3 regions of the Paenibacillus sp. SER-28 genome follow, and region 2 is predicted to be linked to each of the others. Evidence: riboswitches for the same ligand, from Rfam matches in the RefSeq annotation. Region 2 holds a riboswitch; each other region holds the start of a gene.
What was found. A riboswitch is a leader RNA that binds a small molecule or an ion and turns the genes downstream of it on or off. The one in region 2 is predicted to bind glycine.
Positions count from the first base shown of each region.

Region 1: linked by a shared signal. The riboswitch ahead of ACUYLD_RS23270 (alanine/glycine:cation symporter family protein) and the one ahead of gcvT (glycine cleavage system aminomethyltransferase GcvT) in region 2 are both predicted to bind glycine.
Region 3: linked by a shared signal. The riboswitch ahead of sdaAB (L-serine ammonia-lyase, iron-sulfur-dependent subunit beta) and the one ahead of gcvT (glycine cleavage system aminomethyltransferase GcvT) in region 2 are both predicted to bind glycine.

Region 1 covers NZ_JBRECM010000014.1:60,025-69,869, forward strand. Annotated here, with positions in the region: gene ACUYLD_RS23245 (PTS transporter subunit EIIC) at 1-431, shown strand, start outside; gene ACUYLD_RS23250 (ABC transporter substrate-binding protein) at 629-1,912, shown strand; gene ACUYLD_RS23255 (carbohydrate ABC transporter permease) at 1,945-2,820, shown strand; gene ACUYLD_RS23260 (carbohydrate ABC transporter permease) at 2,843-3,670, shown strand; gene ACUYLD_RS23265 (iron-containing alcohol dehydrogenase) at 3,819-4,991, shown strand; gene ACUYLD_RS23270 (alanine/glycine:cation symporter family protein) at 5,049-6,467, opposite strand; glycine riboswitch at 6,628-6,722, opposite strand; glycine riboswitch at 6,741-6,817, opposite strand; partial or broken gene ACUYLD_RS23275 (glycoside hydrolase family 1 protein) at 6,986-8,179, opposite strand; gene ACUYLD_RS23280 (LacI family DNA-binding transcriptional regulator) at 8,310-9,281, shown strand; gene licT (BglG family transcription antiterminator LicT) at 9,515-9,845, shown strand, end outside.
Region 2 covers NZ_JBRECM010000006.1:78,826-88,670, forward strand. Annotated here, with positions in the region: gene ptsG (glucose-specific PTS transporter subunit IIBC) at 186-2,231, shown strand; gene ACUYLD_RS15990 (HPr family phosphocarrier protein) at 2,342-2,617, shown strand; gene ptsP (phosphoenolpyruvate--protein phosphotransferase) at 2,610-4,322, shown strand; gene gcvPB (aminomethyl-transferring glycine dehydrogenase subunit GcvPB) at 4,443-5,939, opposite strand; gene gcvPA (aminomethyl-transferring glycine dehydrogenase subunit GcvPA) at 5,936-7,291, opposite strand; gene gcvT (glycine cleavage system aminomethyltransferase GcvT) at 7,416-8,516, opposite strand; glycine riboswitch at 8,693-8,791, opposite strand; gene gcvH (glycine cleavage system protein GcvH) at 9,186-9,584, shown strand.
Region 3 covers NZ_JBRECM010000003.1:489,799-499,643, forward strand. Annotated here, with positions in the region: gene ACUYLD_RS12430 (ABC transporter ATP-binding protein) at 1-528, opposite strand, end outside; gene ACUYLD_RS12435 (ABC transporter ATP-binding protein) at 506-1,537, opposite strand; gene ACUYLD_RS12440 (DUF6359 domain-containing protein) at 1,863-3,452, opposite strand; glycine riboswitch at 3,668-3,783, shown strand; gene sdaAB (L-serine ammonia-lyase, iron-sulfur-dependent subunit beta) at 3,995-4,684, shown strand; gene sdaAA (L-serine ammonia-lyase, iron-sulfur-dependent, subunit alpha) at 4,674-5,573, shown strand; gene ACUYLD_RS12455 (Ig-like domain-containing protein) at 5,645-7,981, opposite strand; gene ACUYLD_RS12460 (hypothetical protein) at 8,298-8,759, opposite strand; gene ACUYLD_RS12465 (non-oxidative hydroxyarylic acid decarboxylases subunit D) at 8,831-9,055, opposite strand; gene ACUYLD_RS12470 (non-oxidative hydroxyarylic acid decarboxylases subunit C) at 9,097-9,845, opposite strand, start outside.

The DNA.
Region 1 (9,845 bases), on a different contig from region 2:
TCTCCACCCACCCATTGCGAATGATTCCGGTCGGGCTTGTGTTCGCCCTCATCTATTACTTTCTGTTCCGATTTATCATTCTCAAATTCAACCTAAAAACTCCTGGGCGTGAAGATGATGTAGAAGACAGTCTCCTGTCTGAGGTTAACGAAACTATATCCGATGGAAAGGCAAGCACCACATCCGACACTCAATCCAGTCAGGCAGGCAGAATACTAACCTATCTCGGCGGTTCAGACAATATCCAAAGCATTGATGCCTGCATCACGCGGCTGCGTCTTGTCGTCAAAGACGACAAAGCGGTTAATGATCAAGCTCTCAAGCAGCTCGGAGCGTCGGGAATCATCAGGCTTGGTAATGGTACCCTGCAGGTTATTTTCGGGACTCGGTCCGAAATTCTGAAAGATGAAATACAGCGGTTGATGTCATAGGCTGAATCCCTAACTTAAACACGTGCGTTCTTCATATAACAGACGCGCGTGCTTTTTTTTAGTAATAAACGTTTCAAATTTTTTGTTTTTGGTTAAGGCAATGCACATAAATGGGTAACAGCTTCATATGATGGAGCTAAACCATTTACAACTTGTTTAGCAGGCAGATTATCTCAGACAGCAAGGAGGGAAATGATGTGAAGACAGTACAATGGCTGGTACTATGTCTTGCTTTTCTCACGATGTTCAGTGCTTGTAGTGAACCCTCGTCCTCTGAAAGTCAATCATCTGAAACTAATTTGTCAAACAGAAAAAAGATAACGCTTACATTATGGTACTGGAACCGTTCCATTGACGATGAACTACTCGCCCAGGCGGAAAAACAATTTCCCAACATTGAATTAAAAACTCAAAAAATAGGCGGTGACTTCAAAGCCAAACTGAAGACAACGCTCGCAGCTCGTTCCGGTGAACCAGACATCGTAGCTCTGAACGATTGGATGGTGGAGCTGTTCCCCAGTGCGGATCGTTTTTATGACTTAAGGGAACTCGGAGCAGACCGCTTGAAGGATCAATATTTGGAATGGAAATGGAATCAAGGGATCACTCCTGAGGGTAAAATGATTGCATTTCCCATGGATACTGGGCCTACCGCCCTCTTCTACCGAAGTGATCTGTTTGAACAAGCAGGCTTGCCTAGTGATCCTGAAAAGGTTAGTGCCTCCATCCGCACATGGGATGATTACATGGCAGCCGGAGAACAACTTCAGCAGAAATTCGGAAGCCGTTCGTTTTTGGCTGATAATATTGTAAACGTTTACAATCAGGTACTCGCTCAGCACACAAACCTTTACTTCAAGCCGGATGGCAGCTACATCGGCAATCAATCTCCTGATATCCGTCTGGGCTGGAAAACTGCTGTCGATTTCCACAAGAAGCATCTGCTCGCCAACGCAGATGGCTGGACTCCCGAATGGAACGCTTCGGTCAATAACGGCAAAATTGCCTCTTTTATAGGGGCTATCTGGATGAAGCAAGTTCTCACAGAGGCCGCGCCGGATACAGCGGGTAAATGGAGAGTCGCCCGTGCTCCTGGAGGAGACGGCAATCTGGGAGGGTCATTCATTTCTATCCTCAAATCCAGCAAACATCCCAAAGAAGCTTTTGAAGTCCTGACCTGGCTGCAAAACCCGGAACACCAGCTGGAAGCCTACCACAAAATCGGACTGTTCCCGTCCACTCCCGGCGTCTATGACGATCCTATCATGGAGACACCCGAGCCTTTCTTTGGTGGTCAGGCCACCGGACTCATCTTTGCCACTTCCGCACGTCATGTGAAAAGCAGCTATTTCGGCGAGCGCTATCCTGTCATCCACGGCATTGTGACCCGTCGCCTTGCTAATGTCGCCAAGCAGGATGCCAATCCCGATGCATTATGGACGGAAACCATGGATCGAATCGAACGGGAATTACAGCGATAAAAAACAAAATTCAAAAAAGGCGTGTGGACATTATGCTGAGAGAAATCTGGAAGCACCGTGCCGTTTATGCTGCGATCTCGCCGTTTTATCTGCTGTTTGGTATCTTTGGACTGTTTCCGATTGGCTTTTCATTATATCTAGCGTTTCACAAATGGGACGGGATCGGAGACATGACCTACAACGGCTGGGGCAATTTTCGCTACCTTGTGACAGACAATGAATTTTGGCAGGCTGTAGGCAACACCTTTGTGATCTGGGTGTATGCAACGATTCCGATGCTATTCTTCGCACTGATTATTGCCTTTCTGCTTTATGCCCCTTTTGTGAAAATGCGCACCTTATGGCGAGTTGGATTCTTCCTGCCCAATGTGACGTCTATTGTGGCTGTTGCCATCATATTTGGTGCCTTATTTGCCAACAATTTTGGATTTCTCAACTACCTTCTGCAACTCTTGGGACTACCCATGGTTCAATGGTTGAATGTGCCATGGGGTATCCAAATTGCCATTTCTTCTATGGTCGTATGGAGATGGATGGGCTATAACGCAATCATCTATTTGGCCGGACTCCAGAGTATTCCGCATGTGCTGTATGAGGCCGCCAAAATAGACGGGGCAACCGGAGCGCAAGCTTTTTTCCGCATCACTATCCCCATGCTGCGCCCAGTCATTCTGTTTACGGTCATTACGTCCACCATCGGCGGTATGCAGCTCTTCACCGAGCCACAGGTCCTGGTCGGTAATGACGGCGGTTCCGGGGCAAGTGGCATGACCATCGTTTTATACCTGTACCGCGAGTCGTTCATTAACAACTATTTTGGATATGGTGCAGCCGTCGGATGGGGCATGTTCCTCATCATTGCTCTATTCTCCATCATAAACTGGAAACTCGTTCAAGGTAAAAAATAACGATGGGAAGGAGCTTCACAACATGATGCAGACACGCGCAAAATCCTTTGTTTTATATGCCGGATTGTTGGTGGGAATCATCCTGTCGATGTTTCCATTTTACTGGCTGATCGTCATGGCAACTCGTACCACTTCAGACATCTACCGTTTTCCACCGCAATTGTGGTTTGGCAGCCACTTCTTGGATAACATAACGAGAGTATTACAGCAGATTAATTTTGCCGGAGCCTTTTTTAATACCCTTTTTGTAGCCAGTTCTGTTACCCTATTGGTTCTGTTTTTCGATTCACTGGCAGGTTTTGCATTCGCCAAGTTTGATTTTCCGGGCAAAAAAGTGCTATTTATCGTTCTGCTAGCTACGATGATGGTCCCTTCACAACTTTCGCTTGTCCCCTCCTTTGTCATGATGGCCTCCTTTGGATGGGTAGGTACGTTCAAAGCGCTTATCATCCCGGGGATGGTAAATGCCTTCGGCATTTTCTGGATTCGTCAATATGCGGAAGAATCCATCCCAAAGGAGCTGCTGGATGCGGGCCGGATGGACGGATGCAGCTTTTTTCGACTGTACTTGAATGTAGCACTGCCTATTCTACGTCCTGCGTTCGCTTTTCTCGGCGCCTTTACCTTTATAGGAGCTTGGAATGATTATTTATGGCCGCTAATCGTCTTAACGGATGAGCGTAAATTCACGCTCCAGATTGCACTGTCACAATTGAACGGAATTTACAATACGGATTATGCGATGGTCATTGCGGGCACCCTGCTGGCTGTACTGCCACTTATTATTTTGTTTCTTTTCATTAGCCGCCAGTTTATTTCCGATCTTGCCGCTGGAGCGGTCAAAGATTAGATTTACTTGAATTCCCTTATTCATTTCATGTATAATGGTTAATCGTCATTTCAAATAGCTTACATGATGAAGTTAGGTATCCAACAGGCAATCAGGTTAAGCGATTTACGATTTGAACATGAACTATGAACTGAGGGGAACTTTCCAGATGAACAAATTCACATATTATAACCCCACCAAATTAATATTTGGAGACAATCAAATTGAAGAACTGCAGCAGGAGCTGCTGAATTACGGCAAAAATATTTTACTGATATACGGAGGTGGAAGTGTCAAGCGAAATGGTCTGTATGACCAGGTATTAGACGCGTTAGAGCCGCTACATCTCAATATTCATGAATTGTCCGGCGTAGAGCCGAATCCGCGCTTGTCCACCGTTAAGAAGGGCATCGACATTTGCCGAAATGAAAACATCGACTTCTTACTTGCAGTAGGCGGCGGAAGCGTTATTGATTGCACCAAAGCCATCGCAGCAGGGGCTAAATATGACGGCGATGTGTGGGATATTATCAACAAAAAGCACATGCCGACCGAGGCTCTACCATTCGGCACCATCCTCACACTCGCCGCCACCGGTTCAGAAATGAATCCGGATTCTGTCATCACCAACTGGGAAACGAACGAAAAATACGTATGGGGCAGCGCGGTGACGCATCCGAAATTTTCGATTCTGGACCCAAAAAACACCTTCTCTGTGCCACGTGATCAGACGGTATATGGCATGGTGGATATGATGAGCCATGTGTTTGAACAGTATTTTCACAATGTTAAAAATACACCGTTGCAAGATCGTATGTGCTTTTCCGTGCTGCAAACCGTGATCGAAACTGCACCTAAACTGCTGGAGGATTTGCACAACTACGAGCATCGTGAAACGATTTTATATGCCGGAACGATTGCTCTTAACGGAACACTACAAATGGGCTACTTCGGGGATTGGGCTTCGCATACGATTGAACATGCATTATCCGCTGTATATGATATTCCTCATGCTGGCGGTCTGGCAATTCTGTTTCCCAACTGGATGAGACATACAGTGGATCAGGATGCTGCACGCATGAAGCGGCTGATGCTCAGCATGTTTGACTTAGACACCGTAGGTAAAACAGATAGAGAAATCGCCTTGGAAGGTATTGACCGTCTTAGTGCATTCTGGACAAGTCTCGGTGCCCCTTCCACCCTGGCCGATTACAATATTAATGATGAGCAATTGGAAAAAATCGCAAACATTGCAGCCCGTGAAATGGAATACGGAGGCTTTGGTAATTATAAAAAGCTGAATCAAGAAGATATTTTAGCTATTTTGCGTGCATCGTTATAACATTCAAAAGGGAGTGTCCTCAAGCCTATGATGGCTGAGGGCACTCCCTTTTGGAATTTATGAATTAACCGTGTGTCCCTTTTCTTCTACTTGAATAGCTGCCCCTACATTGGCACCTGCAAGAATGCCCTTTTTCTTATTAGGATACAGAGAATCCATATAGTTTCGGGTTTCTGCAACTACGATTCCCGATAAGCCAAGCAGTGCAATCAGATTCGGGAAAGCCATCATTGCGTTAAAGATATCTGCCAGCAGCCAAATGGCTTCCAACTTGATGAACGCACCTCCTGCCACAAGTGCGATGAACAAATAACGGTATGGTTTAATCCATTTGACACCCAGTAAATATTCAACACAACGTTCCCCGTAGTAATTCCAGCCCAGTATCGTTGTGAATGCAAATAAAATAAGGCTAATCGTCACGAGTTCTGCACCAGCCGGAAAGGCACTGGAAAACGCATGCTGGGTCATCAGACCTCCATCGTCATTTCCACTCCATATTCCCGTAACCAGCAACGTAAATCCCGTCAGATTACAAATAATCATCGTATCGATAAATACGCCTGTCATGGATATCAACCCTTGTTCTGCAGGCCATTTCGTCTTAGCAGCAGCTGCTGCAATTGGCGCACTTCCCAAACCAGCTTCATTAGCAAAAATACCTCTGGCAACTCCACTTCGCATCGCCAACATAATCGTCGCTCCGGCAAATCCACCCGTTGCAGATGTGGTCGAGAAGGCCCCTTGTAATACTAAAGCAATCGCATGAGGAAGCTCTCCTGCAAACTTAAAGAGTACAATTAAGCAAACTACGATATAGAGCCCCGACATGAATGGAACAATCTTTGTGGATACCTTGGCAATACTTTTGAGTCCTCCAATCGTAACAACAGCCGTTAACACGGAAATAATGATCGCTGTAACTACCGTTGGCACTCCGAAGCTACTTTCCGTCGAAGAAACGATAGCCTTTACTTGCGGAAAAGTACCGATTCCAAATAGGGCTACAAGAACACCAGAAAAGGCAAACAACATCGCCAGCGGCTTGAAACGGCGGCCAAGCCCGTTTTCAATATAATACATCGGGCCACCCGAAAATTGTCCATTCCGGTCTTTAACACGGTATTTAACGGATAATAATCCTTCCGCATATTTGGTTGCCATCCCGAAAAAAGCTGCAACCAGCATCCAGAATAATGAACCGGGCCCACCCAGTTTGATCGCTGTTGCCACGCCGACGATACTTCCTGTACCTACAGTAGCTGCCAGTGCCGTACTCAATGCTCCGAAGCTGCTTACATCTCCGCTACCTTCGTCCGGCGCTTTACCAATTAGCTTGAGCGCCAAAGGCAATCGAATAACCTGGAGCAGCTTCAAACGGATCGTTAGCCACAACCCAGTGCCCATTACAAGAATAAGAAGCGGCGCTCCCCATATCCAGCTGTCAATCGTTTCTAATACATGTACCAAATTCATTTCAACCCGCTCCTCCAGCATATTAGAAAACAAAAAAGAGTCAAATCCGCTGATTCGACTCCTGGAGAGGTTAAAGGCACGAAAAAATACAACCATCTTGTGCAGGTTTCTACCTCTAATAGCTCATAAAAAAGCCTAGGGGCATTCCCTGTCACAGGTTATTCGCGTCTCTGTCCTTTTGCCTGAGAGTTTAAGCAGATGTTTTCTGCGGTGCACCTTCGGCGCCCAATTAAGGGTCTCTCCAGAGTTCTGTCCGTTTACGGTCCCCGCTTGTTGCTGTAACCAGCCTAAGCACCTGAGAGTTTTGCCCCTTCGGTCGGAACTTTCGTTCCATCTCCCGCAAACATCAACCAGACATATGAAATTTTTATTTATTATACAGAAAACTTTCAGCTTATTACAAGTGAAAAGTTTGTGAAGCCCTCTGAAATATTATTATTGTGTCTATCAAAAAAGCGGATACAGCAAATTTCATCCTTAGGATGTCCTCTGCTATACCCGCCCGAGACGATATGGAATTACAATTCTTCACCATTGGTTGCTATCACATTTTTATACCAGTTAAAAGAGTCCTTTTTGGAGCGTTCGAGCGTTCCGTTACCGTCATCATCCAGATCAACGTAAATAAATCCGTAGCGCTTGGACATTTCGGATGTAGACATGCTCACAAGGTCGATAGGGCCCCAGCTGGTGTAACCAACCAGATCAACACCGTCGGCAATCGCTTCCTTCATTTGGGCAATATGCTGACGCAAGTAATCAATGCGATACGTGTCATGCACAGAGCCGTCTTCTTCCACCTTATCATACGCACCCAAACCATTTTCCACGATGAACAGCGGCTTTTGATAGCGGTCATATAACGTGTTCAGCGTAACACGCAGGCCGATCGGATCGATCTGCCAGCCCCAGTCAGAGGACTGTAAATATGGATTTTTCACGCCACCAATCAGGTTTCCTGCTGCTTTCTCACCTTCTGGACCTGCAGATACGGTCAAGGTCATATAGTAGCTAAATGAGATAAAATCAACCGTGTTATTTTTCAATATTTCAGCATCGCCTGGTTCTGTGTGTATTACAACATTATTTTCTTCAAAATAGCGCTTCATGTAATTGGAATATTCCCCACGGGCATGCACATCCGTAAAGAAAAGGTTCATCTGATTTTCATGCTGGGCTTTCAGTATATCCTCTGGGTTACACGTATGTGGATAGCTTTCAATACGTGCCAGCATACAGCCGATTTGTGCGCCCGGGATGATCTCATGTCCCCGTTTGGTCGCCAGTGCACTAGCTACAAATTGATGATGCAATGCTTGATATATCGCTTGTTGTTTGTTTTCTACACGGTCAATAACCACACCGCCACCGGTGAACGGGCTCATGGTCATTACATTGATTTCATTAAAGGTCAGCCAGTATTTTACTTTATCCTTATAGCGTGTAAACACCGTTTCGGCATAATTTACGTAATGCTGTATGACTTCACGACCCAGCCAGCCATTATACTTCTGCGTCAGACCTAGCGGTGTTTCATAATGTGACAATGTTACCAGCGGTTCAATACCATACTTGCGCAGCTCATCAAATACATTGTCGTAGAATTGCAATCCTGCTTCATTCGGCTCGGCATCATAGCCATTCGGGAAAATCCGCGACCAGTAGATGGACATACGGAATACTTTAAAGCCCATTTCAGCGAACAATGCAACCTAACGATAACCGTTCTCCTTTGAAATGCATTGACAGATACCTTAGAATAGACGTAATGCCTTCATAAGCATCCTAATCGTTGTAACGCGTTTCATGTCAAGTATTTTTTCTTATGTGAGGAGAAGCACCATGTCGAATCTTGATCAAATTGCAAAACTGGCGGGCTTTTCCAAAGCTACGGTATCCAGAGTATTAAATCAGTCCCCCCATGTTAGTCACGAAACAAGAGCTAAGATTTTGAAAATCATGCAGGAATTAGATTATGTTCCTAATCGGAATGCCATTTCTCTATCCAAGGGTCAGACGCTTCAGATCGGTATCATTACTTCAACTATTAATGAAATTGTTCTCGCTTTTCTGGACAGCTTTGTGGAAGTAGCGGGCCAATATGAATTTCAAACCATTATTTATACTTCGGGAGAAGACAAAAAGAAAGAGCTTCAAGCCTTTGAGGATTTAAAAAGAAAAAGAGTCGATGCGCTGGTCATCATTTCCTGCGTGAATGACACTGATTTTTTGAGCACCTATTGCAAATATGGCCCGATCGTGTCGTGGCAACGAATGGAGCATACCGATATTCGCTCCGTCGCTATGGATCAGTATGAAGGATATATGTTAGCGCTCAAACATTTGATACAAAAAGGCTATACTCGTATAGCCAATGCTTTTGGCCGTCCGAGCAGTATTAATACCCATAGTAGACAACGAGCCTACGAACAGATCATGAGTGAGCACAATCTGCCAGTGTTGCAACACTGGAATCACTCTTCTATTTATAATATCCGTGATGGCGAACAGGTCGTACGGGATTTGTTACAGCATCCAGACGAATTTCCAGAGGCTATTTTATGTGCTAACGATTATGTAGCAGTGGGCATTCTCTGCGAAGCACGCAGACAAAAACTGAACGTACCGGAAGATCTGGCAATTGTTGGATTCGATAACACGGAGCTGGCGCATACGCTGGGGATTACAACGATTCAAAATCCTATCATGGCTCAAGCACAAAATGCCTTTTTCATGCTTTCCCCTCAGCTGATTGGACGCCAAATGAAGCTTCATTCGCTAGAGTACAGCCTCATTGAACGTACGACTACATAAGGTAACGATGTACTTGCAAATTAGGCAAAAGGGCCTTGATATGAAATATTTTTTGTCGAAAGAGAATAAAATATGTTGAAATCGCTTTTTTTTGTGCTACAATAGCACTATATCGAAGGATTGTGACCGGTGATGCGGGCAATGCCTGAGTTCAATTGAGTGCTATTGCTAACAATAGTATTGAATTGTGCTTAGGCATTTTTTATTGGTAAAGGATGGGAGGGGGAACTTCAATGATTATTGAGAAGGTGCTCAATAACAACGTCCTATTGACTAAAAACGATAAAGGCAAAGAGGTCATCGTGATGGGAAGAGGTATTTCCTTCAAAAAGGTGGCTGGCGATCAAGTCGATGATGATAAAATAGATAAGATTTTCATGTTAAATGAAAACGAGTTCACGGCCAAACTAACCGAGTTGCTGAACGATATTCCTGTATCTCATCTGGAGGTCGTGAATGAAATCGTAACCCATGCAACGGAAGTGTTGGATACGGAGTTAAGCGATAATATTTATTTAACGTTGACCGACCATATTCATTTTGCCATACAACGGCAAGAAAAAG
Region 2 (9,845 bases):
AGACAACAACTGAACATTTAACGTGTTACTGATTCGATCAGGCATGAGTTGTTTTAAGTTATGATTGTTTACAGCCTACTGGGGCAAGCTATATCCCAAGGTTGTTTTCAAACATACTTAAATCGGCTCATGCCTTTTTTGTTGTTTTGCCTCTGTTCTAAATTTCAGAGAAGGATGTGGAAGGTATGTTTAAAAAGCTTTTCGGCGTTTTACAGCGTGTCGGTAAAGCATTAATGCTTCCTGTAGCGATTTTGCCAGCTGCGGGGCTTTTATTGGGTATCGGTAACATGCTGGTCAATCCTGATTTTCTCCAGTACATTCCGGCATTAAATGCGGGCTGGGTTCAATCGGTAGCGACGATCATGATGAATGCCGGACAAATCGTTTTTGATAATCTGGCCCTGTTGTTCGCAGTCGGCGTAGCCGTCGGTCTGGCGGGCGGTGAAGGTGTAGCAGGTTTGGCTGCCATCATCGGTTACCTCGTTATGAACATTACTTTGGGTACAGCCGTGGGTGTCACACCTGGTCTGATTGCTCAAAAAATACCGGGTTATGCGAACGTGTTGGGTATTCCAACGCTTCAAACCGGGGTGTTCGGCGGGATAATCATCGGTATACTGGCCGCGGCCATGTACAACCGCTTTTTCAAAATTGAGCTTCCTTCGTATCTGGGCTTTTTCGCGGGTAAGCGTTTCGTTCCAATTGCAACGGCGGTGTCCTCACTGATTGTCGGACTTGCGCTGGTTCTGATCTGGCCTCCAGTTCAACAAGGACTTAACGCAGTATCTCACTTTATGGTGTATTCCAACCCGACTTTGTCGGCGTTCCTGTTTGGGGTTATCGAACGCGCGCTTATTCCATTTGGTTTGCATCACATCTGGTATTCACCGTTCTGGTTTGAATTTGGTGAATATGTTAACAAGGCAGGTCAAACCGTTCACGGTGACCAGCAGATCTTCTTCAGCCAGCTTCGTGATGGAGTGGCGTTGACAGCAAGTACGTTCCAAGTGGGTAAATTCCCATTCATGATGTTCGGTTTGCCAGCAGCAGCGCTTGCAATGTACCATGAAGCAAGACCAGAACACAAAAAATATGTAGCAGGTATCATGGGTTCAGCAGCATTGACTTCGTTCTTGACAGGTATTACGGAGCCACTGGAATTTTCCTTCCTGTTCGTAGCTCCACTGCTGTTTGCAGTACACTGTATATTCGCAGGTCTGTCATTTATGACCATGCAAATTTTACATGTCAAAATCGGTATGACCTTCTCAGGCGGATTCATTGACTTCCTGATTTTCGGGATTATTCCAACCCGTACGCCTTGGTGGTATGTAATCATCGTCGGTCTGATTTTGGCAGTGATTTACTACTTCGGATTCCGGTTCATCATACGGAAGTTCAACTTGAAAACACCAGGACGTGAAGAAGCTACAGAAAATGTGGATGGTGCAGCAGCCGGTAGTAGTGATGAGCTCCCGCACAACATTTTGGCAGCTTTCGGTGGTTCATCAAATATCAAGCACCTGGATGCTTGTATCACACGTCTTCGGATCGAGGTTAATGAGAAATCGAACGTTGACAAAGCTCGTCTGAAACAACTTGGCGCATCGGGTGTCCTTGAAGTCGGCAACAACGTACAGGCAATTTTCGGTACACGTTCCGACACCATTAAAACTCAAATGGCTGATATCATGGCTGGACGTACACCTGCACCAGCTCCGGCGCAACCTGCTCCACAAGAGGAGAAGGAAGCTGGGGAAGAACAACAAACCATTATTGTAGAAGATATTGTAATGCCTGTTAACGGCGAATTGGTTGATATCTCGACGGTTCCCGATCCGGTATTTGCAGAACGTATGACAGGTGACGGCTTTGCGGTCGTGCCAAATGATGGAACGATTGTGTCCCCTGTTTATGGTAAAGTATTCAATGTATTCCCGAGCAAGCATGCGATTGGTATTCAATCCGATGGTGGTAAAGAAGTGCTTGTTCATATCGGGGTGAATACAGTGAAGCTTAAAGGCCAAGGATTTGACGTTTTGGTGAACGAAGGCGATCTTGTGTCAGCTGGCCAGCCTATTATGAAAGTAGACCTGGAATACGTGAAGGCAAACGCTAAATCCATCATTTCACCTGTCATTTTTACCAACCTTCCAGAAGGTTCTTCGGTAACTTTAAACAAAACTGGAGTATTGAAGGCTGGCGAAGATGGTATAATTACGATAAAATAAACTCTATGTGTTTCGGATTAGTTGATTAGGCGGCTTAGGCCGTCTGATCAATGATCTGGTATACTGCGTGTAAACAAATATTATCTTTAGGAAAGTGGGAGGAACAAATTATGCAAACAACTTTTAGAATTACGGATGAAGACGGTATCCATGCACGTCCTGCAACTGCACTGGTAAATACAGCTAACAAATTCAGCGGTGCTGAATCTTTTGCCGAAGCTAACGGTAAAAAAGTAACTTTGAAATCCATTCTGGGTGTATTGTCTCTGGGTCTGGAACAAGGTGATACTATTAACATTATCTGCGAAGGCGCTGAAGCTGCCGAAGCACTGAAAGCTCTTGAAAATGTAATCGTTAACGAAGGGCTGGGCGAAGTTCATGCTTAAAATTTCCGGGATTGCCGCTTCGGCAGGCATAGCCATTGCCCGGGCGTTTATCTTGGAGCATCCGAATTACGCTGTAGAGAGACGCGCGGTTGGTGATGTTGAGGCTGAAATCGCGAGATTGGATGCGGCTTTGGTACAATCTCAAACCGAATTGGAATCGATTAAGGAGAAAACGCTTCAGGAGCTGGGAGAGAAAAAAGCAGAAATTTTTGCATCTCACCTGCTCATCCTGAATGATCCTGAATTGATCGATCCGGTTAAAGCTAAAATCAGAGACGAGCAGCTTAATGCTGACTATGCTTTGAATGAAGTAGCTACACAGTTCATTTCCATGTTTGAAAACATGAAAAGTGCCTATTTGCAAGAACGCGCATCGGACATGCGTGATGTAACCAAGCGGATCCTGAATCACCTGCTTGGTGTTCATTTTGTTAGTCCTGCAGAAATTGCCGAAGAAACGATTGTGCTTGCAGAAGATTTGACACCTTCCGACACAGCTCAGCTGAACCGTGAATTTGTTAAAGGTTTTGCAACGAACATCGGCGGACGTACTTCGCATTCGGCTATTATGGCTCGCTCACTTGAAATTCCTGCAGTTGTGGGAACGAAAAATATATTGTCTCAAGCTAAAAGCGGCGATTTGATTATCGTTGATGGTTTGGATGGTCACGTATTCGTGAACCCTACCGAAGAGATTGTTGCGGAATACCGTGCTAAACAGGTGGCATACGACAAGCAACGCGAAGAGTGGCGCAAGCTGCGCGGCGAAGCTACAGTTTCTGTCGATGGTGTCCATGTCGAACTGGCAGCCAATATTGGTACGCCTAATGATGTAGCTGGTGTTCTGGACAACGGTGGTGAAGGCGTTGGCTTGTACCGTACGGAGTTCTTGTACATGGGACGCGATAAGCTTCCATCCGAAGAAGTACAGTATACGGCGTACAAAACCGTTCTGGATAGAATGGAAGGTAAGCCGGTTGTAGTCCGTACTTTGGATATCGGTGGCGACAAAGAACTTCCTTATCTGGACTTGCCGAAAGAAATGAACCCGTTCCTCGGATTCCGTGCTATTCGTCTGTGTCTGGATCGCCAGGATATTTTCCGCACTCAATTGCGTGCTTTGTTGCGTGCGAGTGTGCATGGTAACCTGCGCATCATGTTCCCGATGATTGCTACGCTGAACGAATTCCGTGAAGCTAAAGCTGTTTTGTTGGAAGAAAAGGAAAAGTTGGTAGCCGAGGGTGTATCCGTATCTGAAGAAATTCAGTTGGGCATCATGGTAGAAATTCCTTCAACAGCGGTATTGGCTGACCAATTCGCAAAAGAAGTGGATTTCTTCAGTATCGGTACAAACGATCTCATTCAATACACAATGGCAGCGGATCGCATGAACGAGCGGGTTTCTTACCTGTATCAACCATACAATCCATCCATTCTGCGTCTGGTGAAAATGGTTATTGATGCCGCTCACCGTGAAGGACGTTGGGTTGGTATGTGTGGTGAAATGGCAGGAGATACAACAGCAATTCCGTTGCTGTTGGGTCTTGGACTTGATGAGTTCAGTATGAGCGCAACTTCCATTCTGCCAGCACGTAGCCAAATCTCCAAGTTGTCCCGTGCGGACATGGAAAAACTGGCTACAAAAGCTCTGGACATGCAAACAGCAGAACAGGTTGTTGAATTGGTTCAAAGCATCGAAGGCTAAGGAAGGGTATTACATTTCAAAGGTTATATCTTTTTCCAACAAAAAAATTGCTGTGTACATACAGCAGCCGGTATCTATTTAGATACCGGCTTTTTTGCATCCTTTAAGTAGAATTTGTTTTTAACTGCATGAGCAATTCAGTACAGGTTTGCGGGCCGCGGTAGTTTCGTCCAATCGTGTGACTGGAGTAGTATACGGTGCATTGAGCACCAGCTCAGGGTTCTCTTCCGCTTCCCGCGCAATATGAATCATAGTGTCGACAAAAGCATCAAGTGTTTCCTTACTTTCCGTCTCCGTGGGCTCGATCATGATGCACTCCTCTACATTCAGTGGGAAGTAAATTGTAGGCGGATGGTAGCCGAAATCAAGCAGCCGTTTGGCTACATCAAGCGTGCGCACTCCAAATTTTTTCAAGCCTCGCCCCGACATTACGAATTCGTGTTTGCAATGTCCAGGGTAGGGCAGGTCAAAATGTGGAGCGAGCCGATGCATCATGTAATTGGCATTGAGCACAGCGCATTCCGATACACGCTTTAAGCCATCAGGACCGTAGCTACGGATATAGGCGTAGGCACGAACGAGAATACCGAAGTTGCCGTAAAAGGCCTTAACCCGTCCAATAGAATCTCCCTGTTCCCGGTCCCAGTGGTACACCCCCTGCGGATCCCGTACGACAAGCGGCTTGGGCAAATAAGGGATGAGCCGTTGCTTTACGCCGACAGGCCCAGCGCCGGGGCCGCCGCCGCCGTGCGGGGTACTCATCGTTTTGTGTAAATTGAGATGCACTACATCGAAGCCCATATCCCCGGGGCGGGTAATTCCCATGATGGCGTTGGAGTTCGCCCCGTCATAGTAGAGCAGACCACCCGCGTCATGCACGATGGCAGCAATGTCAGTGATTTGCTTCTCGAACAGCCCAAGCGTGTTCGGGTTGGTCAGCATGAGCGCAGCGGTGTCGTTGCCTACGGCTTGACGTAGCGCATCCAGATCCACCAGCCCCTCAGGGGTGGAGGGAAGGGTGACTGTTTCGAAGCCCGCGACGGTTGCGCTGGCGGGGTTCGTTCCGTGCGAGGAATCCGGCACGAGCACCTTGGTACGTCGCTCACCACGTGCTTCGTGGTATGAGCGAATCATCATCAGCCCGGTCCATTCGCCATGGGCGCCCGCGGCAGGCTGAAGTGTGACGGCATCCATGCCAGTTAACGCAGCCAAATCATTTTGGAGCGTATGCAGCAGCTCCATAGCACCCTGGATGCTCTCCTCGGGCTGATATGGATGGATTTTGGCGAAGCCTGTATATCGGGCGACATCCTCATTCACTTTCGGATTGTATTTCATCGTACAGGAGCCGAGCGGATAAAATCCGTTGTCCACGCCGAAATTGCGCCGGGACAAGGCGGTATAATGCCGAATAACGTCTACTTCGTATACCTCGGGTAATGCCGCAGGTTCACTGCGCAGCGCATAATCTGGCAAAAGCTCTGCCACCGGGCGACGGGGAACGTCGCACTCGGGAAGAGAATAGGCGATGCGACCCGGACGGCTCAATTCAAAAATGAGCGCTTGATCGTGTTCCTTCAACAGCCCTTGTTTCTGATCCTGTCCGGTGTGTATCATAGCAATCCCCCCAAGGTGTGTACAAATTGGTCAATCTCCTCTTTGGTTCTTTGCTCCGTCACGGCAATCAACATGTGACCAGCAAGTTCCTCATAGTCCCGGCCCAAATCGTAGCCAGCGATAAATCCAGCAGCTAGCAACTCAGTCTGGAGTTTGCTCATATCTGTACCCTCAGGCAGTCTAAGGGCAAATTCGTTAAAAGTCGGTGCGTTAAACGAGGCTGTTACGCCCTTCAAGCTCAGCAATTGCTCTAAAGCATAACGGCTTTTATGCAAATTTAGCTCGGCTACTTCCTTGATCCCCTGTCTACCCATGACAGACAAGTACACAGATGCAGATAAAGCTAGCAACGCTTGATTGGAGCAAATGTTAGACGTGGCCTTTTCGCGGCGGATATGCTGTTCCCGCGCTTGCAAGGTCAGCACGAAGCCGCGTTTACCGTTACGGTCAGTGGTCTGACCCACAATACGGCCGGGGATACGGCGCATATGTGCCTGAGAAACGGCAAAGTATCCACAGGTCGGACCGCCGAGAGAAGAGGAGATGCCAAGTGGCTGCGCATCTCCTACCACAATATCCGCGCCCTGTTTGCCGGGTGTCTCCAGCAAGCCAAGTGCCAGTGGGTTGGCGCTGACGACCAAAAGACCTTTGTGCGCATGGATGAGATCAGCCATCGGCTTCAGGTTTTCCACGGCTCCGAAAAAGTTGGGGCTTTGGACTAAAACAGCCGCGGTCTGTTCTGATACGGCCGCCGCTAACGCATTAGCATCCGTTACCCCGTCCGAATAGCCAATCTCCACGATGTCCAAATCCAATCCGCGTGCATAGGCTGCCAATACCTGACGTGCCTCCGGATGGACGGACCTTGATACGATAAGCTGTTTACGGCGGGTAGCTGCGGCGGACAGTGAGCCCGCTTCCGCCAGTGCAGTCGCTCCGTCGTACATGCTGGCATTAGCTACAGCCATGCCCGTCAATTCGCAAATATACGACTGAAATTCGAAAATGGCTTGTAGCTCGCCTTGGCTTACTTCCGGCTGATAGGGGGTGTAGGCTGTGTAGAATTCCGAGCGTGAAGTGATGTGCTGGATGACGGACGGAATATGATGATCATAGATTCCTGCGCCAAGAAAGCTGGCATGTGTGTCTGTATTGGCGTTGTGTCCGGCCAGCTCGGCCAAATGTCGGGTCAAGGCTCTCTCGTCGAGCCGAGAAGAAAGAGGGAGTTCCCCTTGATATCGAATGGCCTCAGGAATGTCACTGAATAAATCATCAATGGATGAAACGCCGACCACACGCAGCATTTCGATTTGATCCTGTTCAGTCATAGGGAGATAGCGATGCTGCTTCATAGGTTCTGGCTCCTTTCGAAAAGCAAAATTTAAATCGTAAATTAGCTAATAAAAAAGTGTGAGATGAAAACCCAGAAGTTCATATCTGACATGTTTGCTTTATTGAAATGAAGAGAGTTTAAGATCAGCGCGGGCGTTTATAAAAGGGTGCTGCCACCACCTCGGCACGCAGGCGTTTGCCACGAATCTCAACCTCCAGCGGTGTGGAGAGGGCGCTAAAACGACTGTCTACCAAGGCGAGGCCCAGATTACGCTTCAAGGTGGGCGACTGAGTCCCCGTTGTGACCTCACCGATGCGTTGTCCTTCTGCGAATACCGGGTAATGGGCGCGAGGGATACCGCGATCCATCATTTCCAGCCCGATCAATTTGCGAGGAATCCCTTGTTCTTTCTGACGTTGCAGTGCTTCTCTACCGATAAAATCTCCTTTATTCAGCTTGACGAAGAACCCTAGACCGGCTTCGAGCGGTGAAATCGTGGCAGATAACTCCTGTCCGTACAGCGGCAACCGTGCCTCAAAGCGTAATGTATCCCGAGCACCAAGTCCAGCGGGAATCAGCCCATACGACTCACCGGAACGAAGCAAACCCTCCCATACAGCTGGTGCTTCCGCAGCAGGTACATAAAATTCAAAACCGTCTTCGCCCGTATATCCGGTTCGTGAGACGAGTGCTTTTGCTCCGAACAATGGCACATTCTCATGGAAGCGAAAAGATGCCAGATTCGTAATGTCCGTATCTGCCACGGCTGCGGCAATACGTGCTGCTTCCGGTCCTTGCAACGCCAGCAATGCTATCGCATCAGACACATTCTCCATGTGAACGGATGCAGGCATATGGCGAATTAGCCAATCCCAATCCTTATCGATGTTAGAGGCGTTCACAACGAGCATGTAGCGCTCCGGTCCTTTGCAGTAAACAAGCAGGTCGTCTACTACCCCTCCATCGGGGTAACACAGGAGTGAATATTGTGCCTGACCTGGTTCCAACTGGCTGACATCATTCGTGGTCACCCTTTGCAGAAAAGCTTCGGCCTCTTTGCCTTCAACCAAAAATTCGCCCATATGCGATACATCGAATAAACCGGCACGTTGCCGGACGGCCTCATGCTCCTTTTGAATGCTGCTAAACTGAACGGGGAGCTCCCAGCCGCCAAAGTCAATACAACGAACCCCAGACTGCGTCCCGTAGGACGAATATAGCGGTGTTTTTCGCAAATTAGTCATTTTTCCACTCCTATCCGGTGTGATCGGCTAAACAAAAAAGACAGGCCGAAAAAAACGTATAGACGGCAGTCTACACTCTTTTTTCAGCTCTGTCCTTGATACCAGAAAGTTACCCCGGTATGTACCGGGTTTCCCCTTGGGTGATCCGCTCCAATAGCGAATGCTCTCCAGAGATGCGTCCGGCAGAGGTCCTTTTGCCTGAGAGATTCACCTGCAATGCAGGCTTACTCCTTCGGCGCTACCTTCGGGATCAACAGTATATTACCTGGCTTTGCAGATAACAACTTGATCCGATTCGCGTGCACTTATGTTTCATAAGCGGCAACAGCTATGCGAATCTTTTTGGCAGTCTCTCCCTCCGCGTTCATCCGCGTTTGCAGTTGTCGGGGTGTTTCCCAAAGCATTTGCTATAACCCATTAATACGCAAATTCATTCAAAATGTCAATAAAAATGTCATCAAAAACAATAGAAAAAACATTTAATATATAAATAAGGATATGTAAGCGTTTGTTATAAGCTATCATATTTTTATATAGTACGCCATATGAGGTGATATGAAGTATTTTTGTTAGTATTATTGACATGAGTGTTCTTGTTGTCATAATCTTAACCTGTCTAATACAGGTGAGCAAAAGCGATTTTATTCATATGGAAGTGAGGGGAACAGGATGAGTGAAGTAAAGCAGCAACTTTGGTATACAGACGAACATGAGTGGGTTCAGCGCACAGCGGATGGGACGTTGCGGATTGGTATCACAGACTTTGCACAGCATCAACTGGGTGATATTGTTTTTGTAGAATTACCTGAGGCGGGAGTAACGATTGAGCAGGGAGCGGAGATCGGTACGATTGAATCGGTAAAGACGGTATCCGACCTTTTTGCTCCGGTGACGGGAACCGTATTAAAAGTGAATGAAGCGCTGGAAAGTACGCCTGAGCTAGTAAATGAATCTCCCTATGAAAAAGGTTGGATGATCGAAGTAGAGATGGGTAAAGATGTGGAGGAAGCATTGGGCAAGCTACTGCCTGCGGATCAATACGAGCAGTTGATTTCCGATGAGCAGTAATGGAGCAATGTAGTATGGAATAAGAGTGTTATTTGTCTGCTCGATTTTTGTATACAACAGTCGCTATGATTTGACATAGCGGCTATTTTTTTGTCTTATTGCAGACGCAATTACGTGTTTTATTCTGATGTAGAGGGTTGTCCCTATAGTAAGAATCATACATAATCCAGTACGGTTTTTCGACTAATTTCTATAGCTACAGGTCATATTAAGAAGAATTATGCAGGTATAATACCTTCTCGGATAATTTAAATTTAAATG
Region 3 (9,845 bases), on a different contig from region 2:
AATGATCAGCTTGGGGTTTAATGTAAGCGCACGCGCGATCCCGATCCGCTGCCGCTGCCCCCCGGAAAATTCATGCGGATATTTGTAGGCTGCATCGGCATTCAGGCCGACCTTTTCCAGCAACGTCTGTACTTTCCTTCGTTCTTCCTCACTGCTCAGCCTTTCAAAATTTCGCAGCGGTTCAGCAATGACATCCAATACGCGCTTACGCGGGTTGAGTGAAGAGTATGGGTCCTGAAAAATCATCTGAATATCTCTACGCAGTGGATGGCGATTGTTACGGCTCAGAGCTGTAAGGTCCTTTCCTTTAAACAGAAGCCGTCCGCTCGTCAGCTTATTTAGACCGATGATCGTCCTGCCTGTCGTCGTTTTTCCACAGCCGGATTCTCCCACCAGCCCGTATGTCTGGCCTGCCTCAATGCTGATCGACACGCCATCCACTGCTTTCACCTGATCGATAACACGCTGGAAGAAACCACCGCGCACCGGATAGTGGACCCTCAGATCATTTAACTCTAGTAGTGCCATGAGCAGCCCCCCCCTTTGCCTCGTCTTCAAAATGAAAATGCTGATAACATGTACAACGGACCCAATGTCCAGGGGAAATTTCATTTAGTTGGGGATGGTCTTCATGCACTCTCTGCTGAATCCAGGGAATACGCGGAGCAAAGCGGCAGCTATTGCGGGGGATATCTTGTAATGAGGGAACAATGCCGCCGATGACATGCAGTGATTCCCCCTTGGTATGCGATCCCGGCATAGAAGCAAGCAAAGAACGCGTATACGGATGCTGTGGATGCCTGAATAATTCAAAAACATCAGCGCTCTCCACGATTTCTCCGGCATACATGACCACCACGCGGTCGGCTACTTCTGCCACAACTCCAAGATCGTGCGTAATCAGGATAATTCCGCTCTCAGTCTCCTGTTGAAGCTGTTTGAGCAAGTCGAGAATTTGCGATTGGATCGTTACATCGAGCGCAGTAGTTGGTTCATCTGCAATAATAAGAGAAGGTCGGCAAGCTATGGCAATCGCGATCATCACACGCTGCCGCATCCCTCCTGACAGTTCATGCGGATACTGCTCATACACACGCACAGGATTCGGTATATCTACGCTTTCCAGCAGCTCCAGCACACGTTCCCTTTTTTGCTTCGTAGATAGTGACGTATGATAATCAAGATTTTCTTCAATCTGCTTGCCAATGCTCATCAACGGGTTGAGTGCTGTCAGCGGGTCCTGAAAAATCATACCAATGCCCGCTCCGCGGATTTTATTCATTTGCCCTGAGGAAAGACGGTTCAGGTCCGTGCCTTTAAAAAGGACCTCTCCCTCTACACGTGTGCGTTCCATGTCATGCAGTTGCGGGATAGAAAGCGCCAGCGCGCTTTTGCCACAGCCAGATTCTCCGACTACAGCCAGCACTTCATTGGGGTTGACCGTCAGATCCAGATGGTCGACTGCGGGGTGATATTGATCCTTGATGCGAAAAGAGACGGATAATCCTTTAATTTCCAACACGGGTTCGGTATTCAATGCGCGCTTCCTCCATTCTCCATGGTCTTGTCCCGCTTATTCTCACCATGTTTGATGTTTAAAACCTCTCATGAACATTACATACCGTTTTTGTCGGAATAATTTGAATACATCCTATCACCAGTATATGGATATATCAATTAAGATTATGCTATCAACATCATTTAAAAAATCAATGATCCAGCAGTAGCGCGGCCTTTCTGGCACAAAGTGTAATGAAATAACCAACCACAGGTTAATTTTCATCACAAAAAAAGTCGCCTGATCCCTCTACAGGGATCAAACGACTAACTAATACCAGCTCACATTGAGCTTCTGGCGATAATTATGAAGCTGCTCCATAGGAGCCAGACTTGAACGTTCTAGGATCATACCATTTGTAGCCTGCTGCCGGAGCAGACCAAGGCTCAGCCTGCGGTTCCGTGGAAGCCGCAGGCTCCTCGAATGGCAGAAGCTTCGTTGGTTGATCCAGAGTCAAACCTGCCACATCAGACAATTTCGTGTAGTCCTGCTTCCATGCAAGCCATTGGACCGTTTGCACCAGGAAGGTGGAATCATCCACTTCCTCGAAACCATCATATGTCTTCTTCGACTGTCCGTTTTCCTCACGCACATATTTCGGTGTAGCATCTTCTACAGGGGAAGAATCACCGATGAACGCTGCCTTGCCTTGACCTACCTTGGAGATAGCGGCATAAGGCCCTTCTGCACGGCCCCCGCCGTTATAAACTCCCTGGTCTACAGCATTCCCCCATTTGTTCGTGCCTGAAGGGATATAAGCAATGCCTTTAGCCTTGGTAGGATCAATAATAGCCAGCGTAGATCCTGCATGCATTGCAATCGAGCGCACACCCTTGGTAATACCGAAAGATTGATCTGCGGCTACAATGTCAGTAGCATTCACGTCACCAAGCGCATTATAACGGAAACGAACACCAAAGTTGGTCGCCAGCCAATCGGAGCTTGTTAATCCTTGCATCGCAGGTGATGCAGCTTCTTCTGCAGTCATGCCTTTGGCCGGATTAGTATAGGCTCCACGACGGTAGCCATTCATAACTTCGGAGGAATCCCAACGGTTTTTGTTACGGTCCGCATTATAATGATCGGAGATGAAGAAGACGCTCCCCCCGTTATTCACGTATTGCAGCAGAGCAGCCTGCTCGGATGCCTTAAAGGCAACATTCGCTTCACCAATAATGAACACATCATATTGGCGCAGCTTGTCATATGTTATGGCCTGCTCTCCATAAGTAAAAGGAATGGGACGATTCAATTGGTCTACCGTAAAGCCTACATTACGCAGTCCATTGGCAAAGTCGGAGAAGGCGCCTTCAATGACCCAATCTGCTGCGCCAGCGGTCTGTGCGTGCGTATTATCGAACAGCACCTTTTTGCCTTTTCCATCCGGCAATGTAGTACCGGGTTGACCCGGGTTGCCAGGTTCACCTGGTTCCCCCGGCTCGCTTCCGCTCACCAGTTCAACAGCGCTTGGGCTTTTCACTCCACCAAAATTATTGTAGGCGCCGAGTGTACCCGTCACACGAATTTTGCTGCCGATCAGCTCAGGATGGCCTGACAGCCCAAATTGCCCTCTGTACGCTGAAGTCAGCTGTACATCCAATAGATTAGACGTATTACGTTCATTTGCCTGATCGGCAATCAGTACGTTAAAATCATTCGCGAACGGAGAAGAAAAGTTAGTCGTTTTCGATCCGGTAGCATGTCCGACGATGTAGCCTTCCACCGTCACCGTACCTCCACTGCTTTGGCCCTGAAGTGCTTCGGCTACTGTCAATGCTCCCTCTGCCTTGACCTGACCGAATGGTACGAAGATCCCGATCAGCAGTGATACGATTGCTGCTAGATGCAGCATCCCTTTTAAGCGTGAACCTGTGAACCGCAAGCCTTTTACCATACGTCAATATCCCTCCTATGTTTTCCATAAATGTACTTGTCCTTTATCAGATTAGCCGCCAATCTTCTAATTCCTTCCTGATTTCATCCATAATTATGTAAATTTTAATCTTTTTTATTGGAAACACACCTGTTTATGTAAAAATCGAACCCTGTGATTGACACCGAGCACGGCATACATTACCCTAAGAAAGACATGTAGAACGGTATACGCGAATGAAGATGACGGGAGAGTCTGTCCAGGGAGCCTACACTCTGGCGGCACCGAAGGAGCAAGACGCCAGCACCCGGCTGGCGGATAATCTCTCAGGTCCATGTATCGTCATCTGACGCAACTCTGGAGAGAGCGCAAGCCACCCAAGGGGTAAGGCGGTAAGAACACCGCACGAAACTCTCAGGTAACGAGGACAGAGATAAGGGAAACTTCCTTATCCTGTCCTTTTTTGTGCTCACATTGCGCGTCAGCATTAGGAACCGTCATAAACGCGCAAAGACGCGGAAATACCATATAGTATGGTATTAGAACATACAGGGGGCCACACCATGCGTTTCAAAGATGTATTTTCCATTATCGGCCCGGCCATGACCGGACCTTCCAGTTCACACACCGCAGGCGCGGTGCGACTCGCACGCGTTGCCCGGCACTGGCTCGGAGCGCAGCCTGACCGTGCCCGCATGACATTATACGGCTCCTTTGCCGATACGTATAAAGGACACGGTACAGATCTGGCGCTCATCGCAGGACTGCTTAATTACGATACGGACGATCACCGGATTCCCGATGCCGAGCAGTGGGCCGAACAAGCCGGGATGGCCGTGGAATTCGCCGTCAGCGGACTCCCCGCCCCTCATCCGAACACTGTCCGTTTCGAGCTGTGGAAGGGCGAGGATCAGCGCACACTGTTGGGCTCCTCCATCGGCGGCGGCAGCATCCATGTCCAGCAACTGAATGAATTCCGGGTCAATCTGACCGGGGAGCTGCCTACGCTGGTGCTTCTCCACTCGGATAAGCCCGGTACATTGGGCGCGATAACTTCAGCGCTGGGCGAGGCTCACATTAACATTGCCTATATGCACGTAGATCGCAAGGGCCGGGATGGTGAAGCACTCACCGCCATTGAAACGGACAGTTCTGCTCCAGCTGAACTAATTGCGGAACTGCGTTCTTTACCTCATATGTATGAAATTAAGATGATTAATTTGAAAAAAGGAGCTGAATCCGATGCGGTTTAGCCATCTGCATGAGATCAGCGCTTTATGCGCTGAAGAATCCACCACGATTGGCCGCTTGATGATTCAAGAGCAGGTACAAGAAACGAATACAACGGAGGAAGAAATCTTTCGCCAAATGTCTGATTATTATGAAGTCATGAAGGAAGCCGTTCATCGCGGTCAGACACAAGACACCGTATCCCGCAGTGGATTGACGGGCGGTGACGGCAAGCGCCTAGCCGAGTATCTGCGGGCAGGGGAAACCTGCTCCGGTGATGCCTCCGCGCTCGCCATGGCTTATGCCCTCTCCGTGTCGGAGGTTAATGCATCCATGGGTCGCATTGTCGCCACGCCTACCGCAGGCTCATGTGGGGTTATCCCTGGTGTATTCATCAGTGCGCAGGAACGGTTCGGCTGGGATGATGAGCATATGGTGAACGGCCTATTCGCCGCTGGAGCCATTGGCTACGTGATCGCCAACAACTCCTTCATTTCTGGCGCGGAGGGAGGCTGTCAGGCTGAGATTGGCTCAGCTATCGGGATGGCCGCTGGCGCTATGGTCGAGCTGCGCGGTGGTACGCCTGAACAGGCTGTTCACGCCGTGGGTCTCGCCCTTAAGAACACGCTCGGCCTGATTTGCGACCCCGTCGCCGGACTCGTGGAGATCCCGTGCATCGTGCGCAACGGGCTGGGAGCCGTGACTGCACTTGCCGCAGCAGATATGGCTTTGGCGGGTGTGCGCAGCGCTATTCCGTCTGACGAAGTCATTGACGTGATGCTTGAAGTCGGCAGTGCGATGCCGTCGAAGCACCGCGAGACCGCCAAAGGCGGGTTGGCCCAGACGCCGACTGGCAAGCGTTTGACCGAATCACTTACACGCAACACACCAACCAAGAAGGATAAGTCATAAATTATAAGCGGTAGCCTCCTTAAAATAAAAGAGCAAGCCTATCGTCCTTGGACGTATGCTTGCTCTCTTTTTTACTGAACGGTTACCTGTACCTTCGTCATTTTACCTGCATATTTCACAGTAATTACAGCTTTACCCTTGCCCTGTGCCTTAATGTTACCGTCTTTGACGGTCGCAACAATAATTCTGGACGAGGACCAGACAGCCGGTTTGGAAACATCCTTCTCCGACTCATCCTTATACGTGGCTGTAGCCGTAACCTTAGCCAGCTGTCCTGCCTTCAAATTCAAAGCAACTTCGTCTGTTTGCAGGTATTTAAGCGTATCAACATCCACGGGTACACTAATTACCTTCCCGCCAAACTTCGCCTGAATGTTAGCTTTACCGTAGCTAACCGCAGTAACCTGACCCTTTTTAACAGTGGCTACCTTATAATTAGACGTTTTCCATTCAGCTTGGGCCGTAACGTCCTTTTCTTTACCATCACTCGATTTAACCACAATCGCGATGGTTTTTTGATCTCCAGATTTGAGCGATAATGCAATTGCATCCGCTTCAATCTTTTGCGCTACGTCCACTTCTACCGTAAACGTAATGTTTTGCTTGCCATATGAAGCAGTCACAGTTGCCTTACCGCTACCATTCGCTTTGATCAAACCTTCGCTAACCTCAACCACTTTTACATTGCTAGTTGTCCAGGTGGCGTCCTTAGTTACATCTGTTTTTGTACCGCCACTCTTAACTCCTGTTACTTTCAGTTGCTTCGTTTCCTGAGCACCAAGCGCAATTACACGCGAGTCTGTTTCCAGACGGTCTACAAGGCCTACTTGCACGTTAATCGTCAGTTTTTTGCCATTATAGGTCGCTGTAATAACCGCTTTACCAGCGGATTTACCCGTAATCGTTCCTTTGGACACAGAGGCAATATCTTCTGCGCTTGAAGTCCATTCTGCATCCTGTGTTACATCTTCTTTACGTCCATCCGCATAAGTAGCCGTCAAAGTTGCAGTATAGTCCTCATCAATATCAATCGTTGCCGTTTTGGAGGACAAAGACAGATCACCGGGTACATTTACGGATACCGTAGCTGTAACTGTTTTGCCACCATAAGAAGCGGTGATCGTAGCCTCACCTGTTTTATAACCCGTGACTTCTCCCGCACTGACAAAAGCGATGTCTTCATTGCTGGACTTCCACTCTGCCTTACTTGTGATATCTTCTTCCGTACCTGTTACATACGTTGCGGTCAGCTTGAGCTTTTTGGATTCCTTGGCATTCAGGCTCAGCTTGTCCTCACTCAAATCCAGATATCTGGAGGTTTCGACATCTGTCTTGATCGAAACGGTCTTATCTCCATACTTAGCGGTCACCGTAGCCGAACCCGCTCCAATCGCCATAATCGTTCCCTTATTCACAGTCGCAATTTTTTCATCACTTGATGTCCAAGTAGCTTTATCTGTGATATCCGTTACCGTCCCATCCGGATAAACGGCAGAAACTTGTACTTTTTTAGATTCATCCAGATTGAGGAAAATATTGGATTCACTGGATTTCAACTTATTCGTTTGATCGACATCCACCGAAATCGTAGCGGACATCGTGCCATACTTACCTGTAATTGTCGCCTTTCCCGCGCTATAGCCGGTAATGGTGCCTTTCAGTACATCCGCCACAGCTGCATTGCTGGAGCTCCACTCAGCGGACTCTGTCACGTCCTGTACCGATCCATCCGGGAACGTCGCTGAAAGCTTAACCTTCTCAGTATCCTTCAACAAAAGAGAAACCTCTGATGAACTGACATCAAGACGTTTAACCTGCTCCACCTGCACAGCAATGGTTACGGTCTGTTGACCATATACGGCCTTAATATTAGCTGCACCTGCTCCCTGAGCGGTAACCAATCCGTTCACTACTGTGGCTACCTTTTGATTATCCGAGGTCCAAGTAGCATCACCCGAAACCTGAGCTGTTGTATTATCACTGTATGTCGCTGTCAAATCAACCTGTCCTGTACCGCTTGAACGCAAGTTCAGGCTTTGTACACTGGATGTCAGCGCCTTAACCTTTTTCGTTACATGTACCTGAACCGATTGCACCTTCTCTTTATAGGTCGCAACCACGGTGGCTTCCCCTTCAGCCTTGGCCGAAACTGTACCATTATACACAGTAGCAATAGCTGTATTATCACTTTTCCAATCCGTGCTTACGGTTACATTCGAGGTTGTCCCATCGCTAAAAACAGCAGTAGCCGTCAACGCAGCCGTATCTCCCTGCTGCAAAGTTACCTCGTTAGAGGAAAGGACAATTTTGGAAAGCACCGCATCCGCAGCAGATGCAAATCCTGCATATGATGTAAAACTAGAAATCAGGATGACCAACGCCAGAAAACCGGACCATCTATTCTTCAAAATCTAATTCCCTCCCATTTCAAAACTTAAATTAAGGATTTCGCAAAATCCTTACACCTACGTTTTATGTCGTCATATGGAAAAGAATAGTTTAGGCTTCGAAGGAAATTTGGTCCTTATTAACTAGATCGTTTCTGATAAAGATTAGACATTACAATTTGTGTAGCTTCAGAGCCATAGTGAAGAGTTTTCTCAACAGATCCACAATCTCGCATTTACAAACAGCTATATGCTGCTGCGCGAACTCTTAAATGATGGTATTCTTCCATATTAGGAGCCAGTTGGTGCATATAAACGACAGAGTAATCAGATGGCTTTACATTAACAGCTCAGCCACCGTTTCCTTCCAACGATGGATCACCGATTCCGGTTCCTTGAGACGGACCGTGACACCTGTCAAGATATCCGCATATTGGGCCGAATCTTCTCTGGCTGCAAAAACATGAGCAGCAAATCGCTCACGTACATGCTTGGCTCCGGGCAAAGCAGGCAGATGTTCCAGCGACAACCGCACATAATGCGCCTTCCCCCCGGTGAACACCGCAAGCGTCGCCTTCCCAGTACGGATCATGTTGCCCGTCGTGGTCGTACCCGGCCATAGTGCCAGACGCAAATTCCCCTCGTCCAGCGCTACAACCTCGCCCACACTAATCATCGCTATGTGCGGCCACTGATCTTCCGTGACCGTCAGCAGCATCATTGCTTCATGCTGCTTGTCCTTCAGCTCCTTACCGTCCAACAGCGTAAACAGTTCCTTACCGATCCTTGGTGTCTGCATGAAGTATAATCCCCTTTACTTTTGGCCTATAACTTCAAAGTACCATAATTTACGGCTACTTACGAACGACCCTATATCCGCTCTGGAATAGGAGGAACATGAGCAGCATTCGGAATATCTTGGGGGTTTACCTTGAACGCCGATCTATACTTTGCTGGATCAGTAATGCTATCGGGTTCTGAGGTCCGCCATGTGAACAGGCATACAGGGCACAACAAAACCTCCCAGGCGCCTTTAACTGGCGAGCGGGTAACAACTTCTGAACGATTAGATTCACAACGGGGACAAATATGCATCTGTCAGCACTCCTTTAATCTTTCTTTATTTTCAAAAATATTCAGCGAAGCATTTGGCTCAACTTTTTCTCCCATTCCGCTACACCCAGCGGGGAATCGAGCGACTGCGAGTAATGTCCTCTAATATCCGGTGCTACAGGTGTCGTCGCATCCAATATCATTTTGTGGGTCATACCTGCCGGATCAGAGCCGGGGTCAAGCGGTAAAATAGACAAGCCAGGAACAATGACAGCATCATGCTTTGGATGAAGCTTGGTGGATAAAGCCCACATGACCTGCGGCAGATTGAACGGATCGACCTCCTCATCCACCACAATCACGAGCTTGCAATACCCCAATCCATGCGGAGTCGTTAACGCACGCATTCCCACAGCCTTTGCAAAGCCGCCATACCGGGTTTTCGTGGAAATAATAGCGACCAGCCCATGCGTATACATGGCATTAACAGCCACGATTTCATTAGGAAAAGCATCCTTAAGCTGCTGAAACAACGGTACACTTGTATTCACACCGATCATATAATCCGTTTCCGTCCAAGGCATCCCGATGTACAGATGCTCAAAGATAGGCTGTTTGCGGTGATATACACGATTAATCTGAATGACTGGCATCGCGCGGCCGCCGGAATAGTGACCTGTGAATTCACCGAATGGACCTTCATACTCACGTTCACCTGCTAACACTTCGCCTTCCAAAATGACCTCGGCTCCCCAAGGCAGATCCAGATCTGCATCCTTCGCTTTGACCACACGATAAGGCTCACCCTGAATGGCGCCCGCCATCTCATATT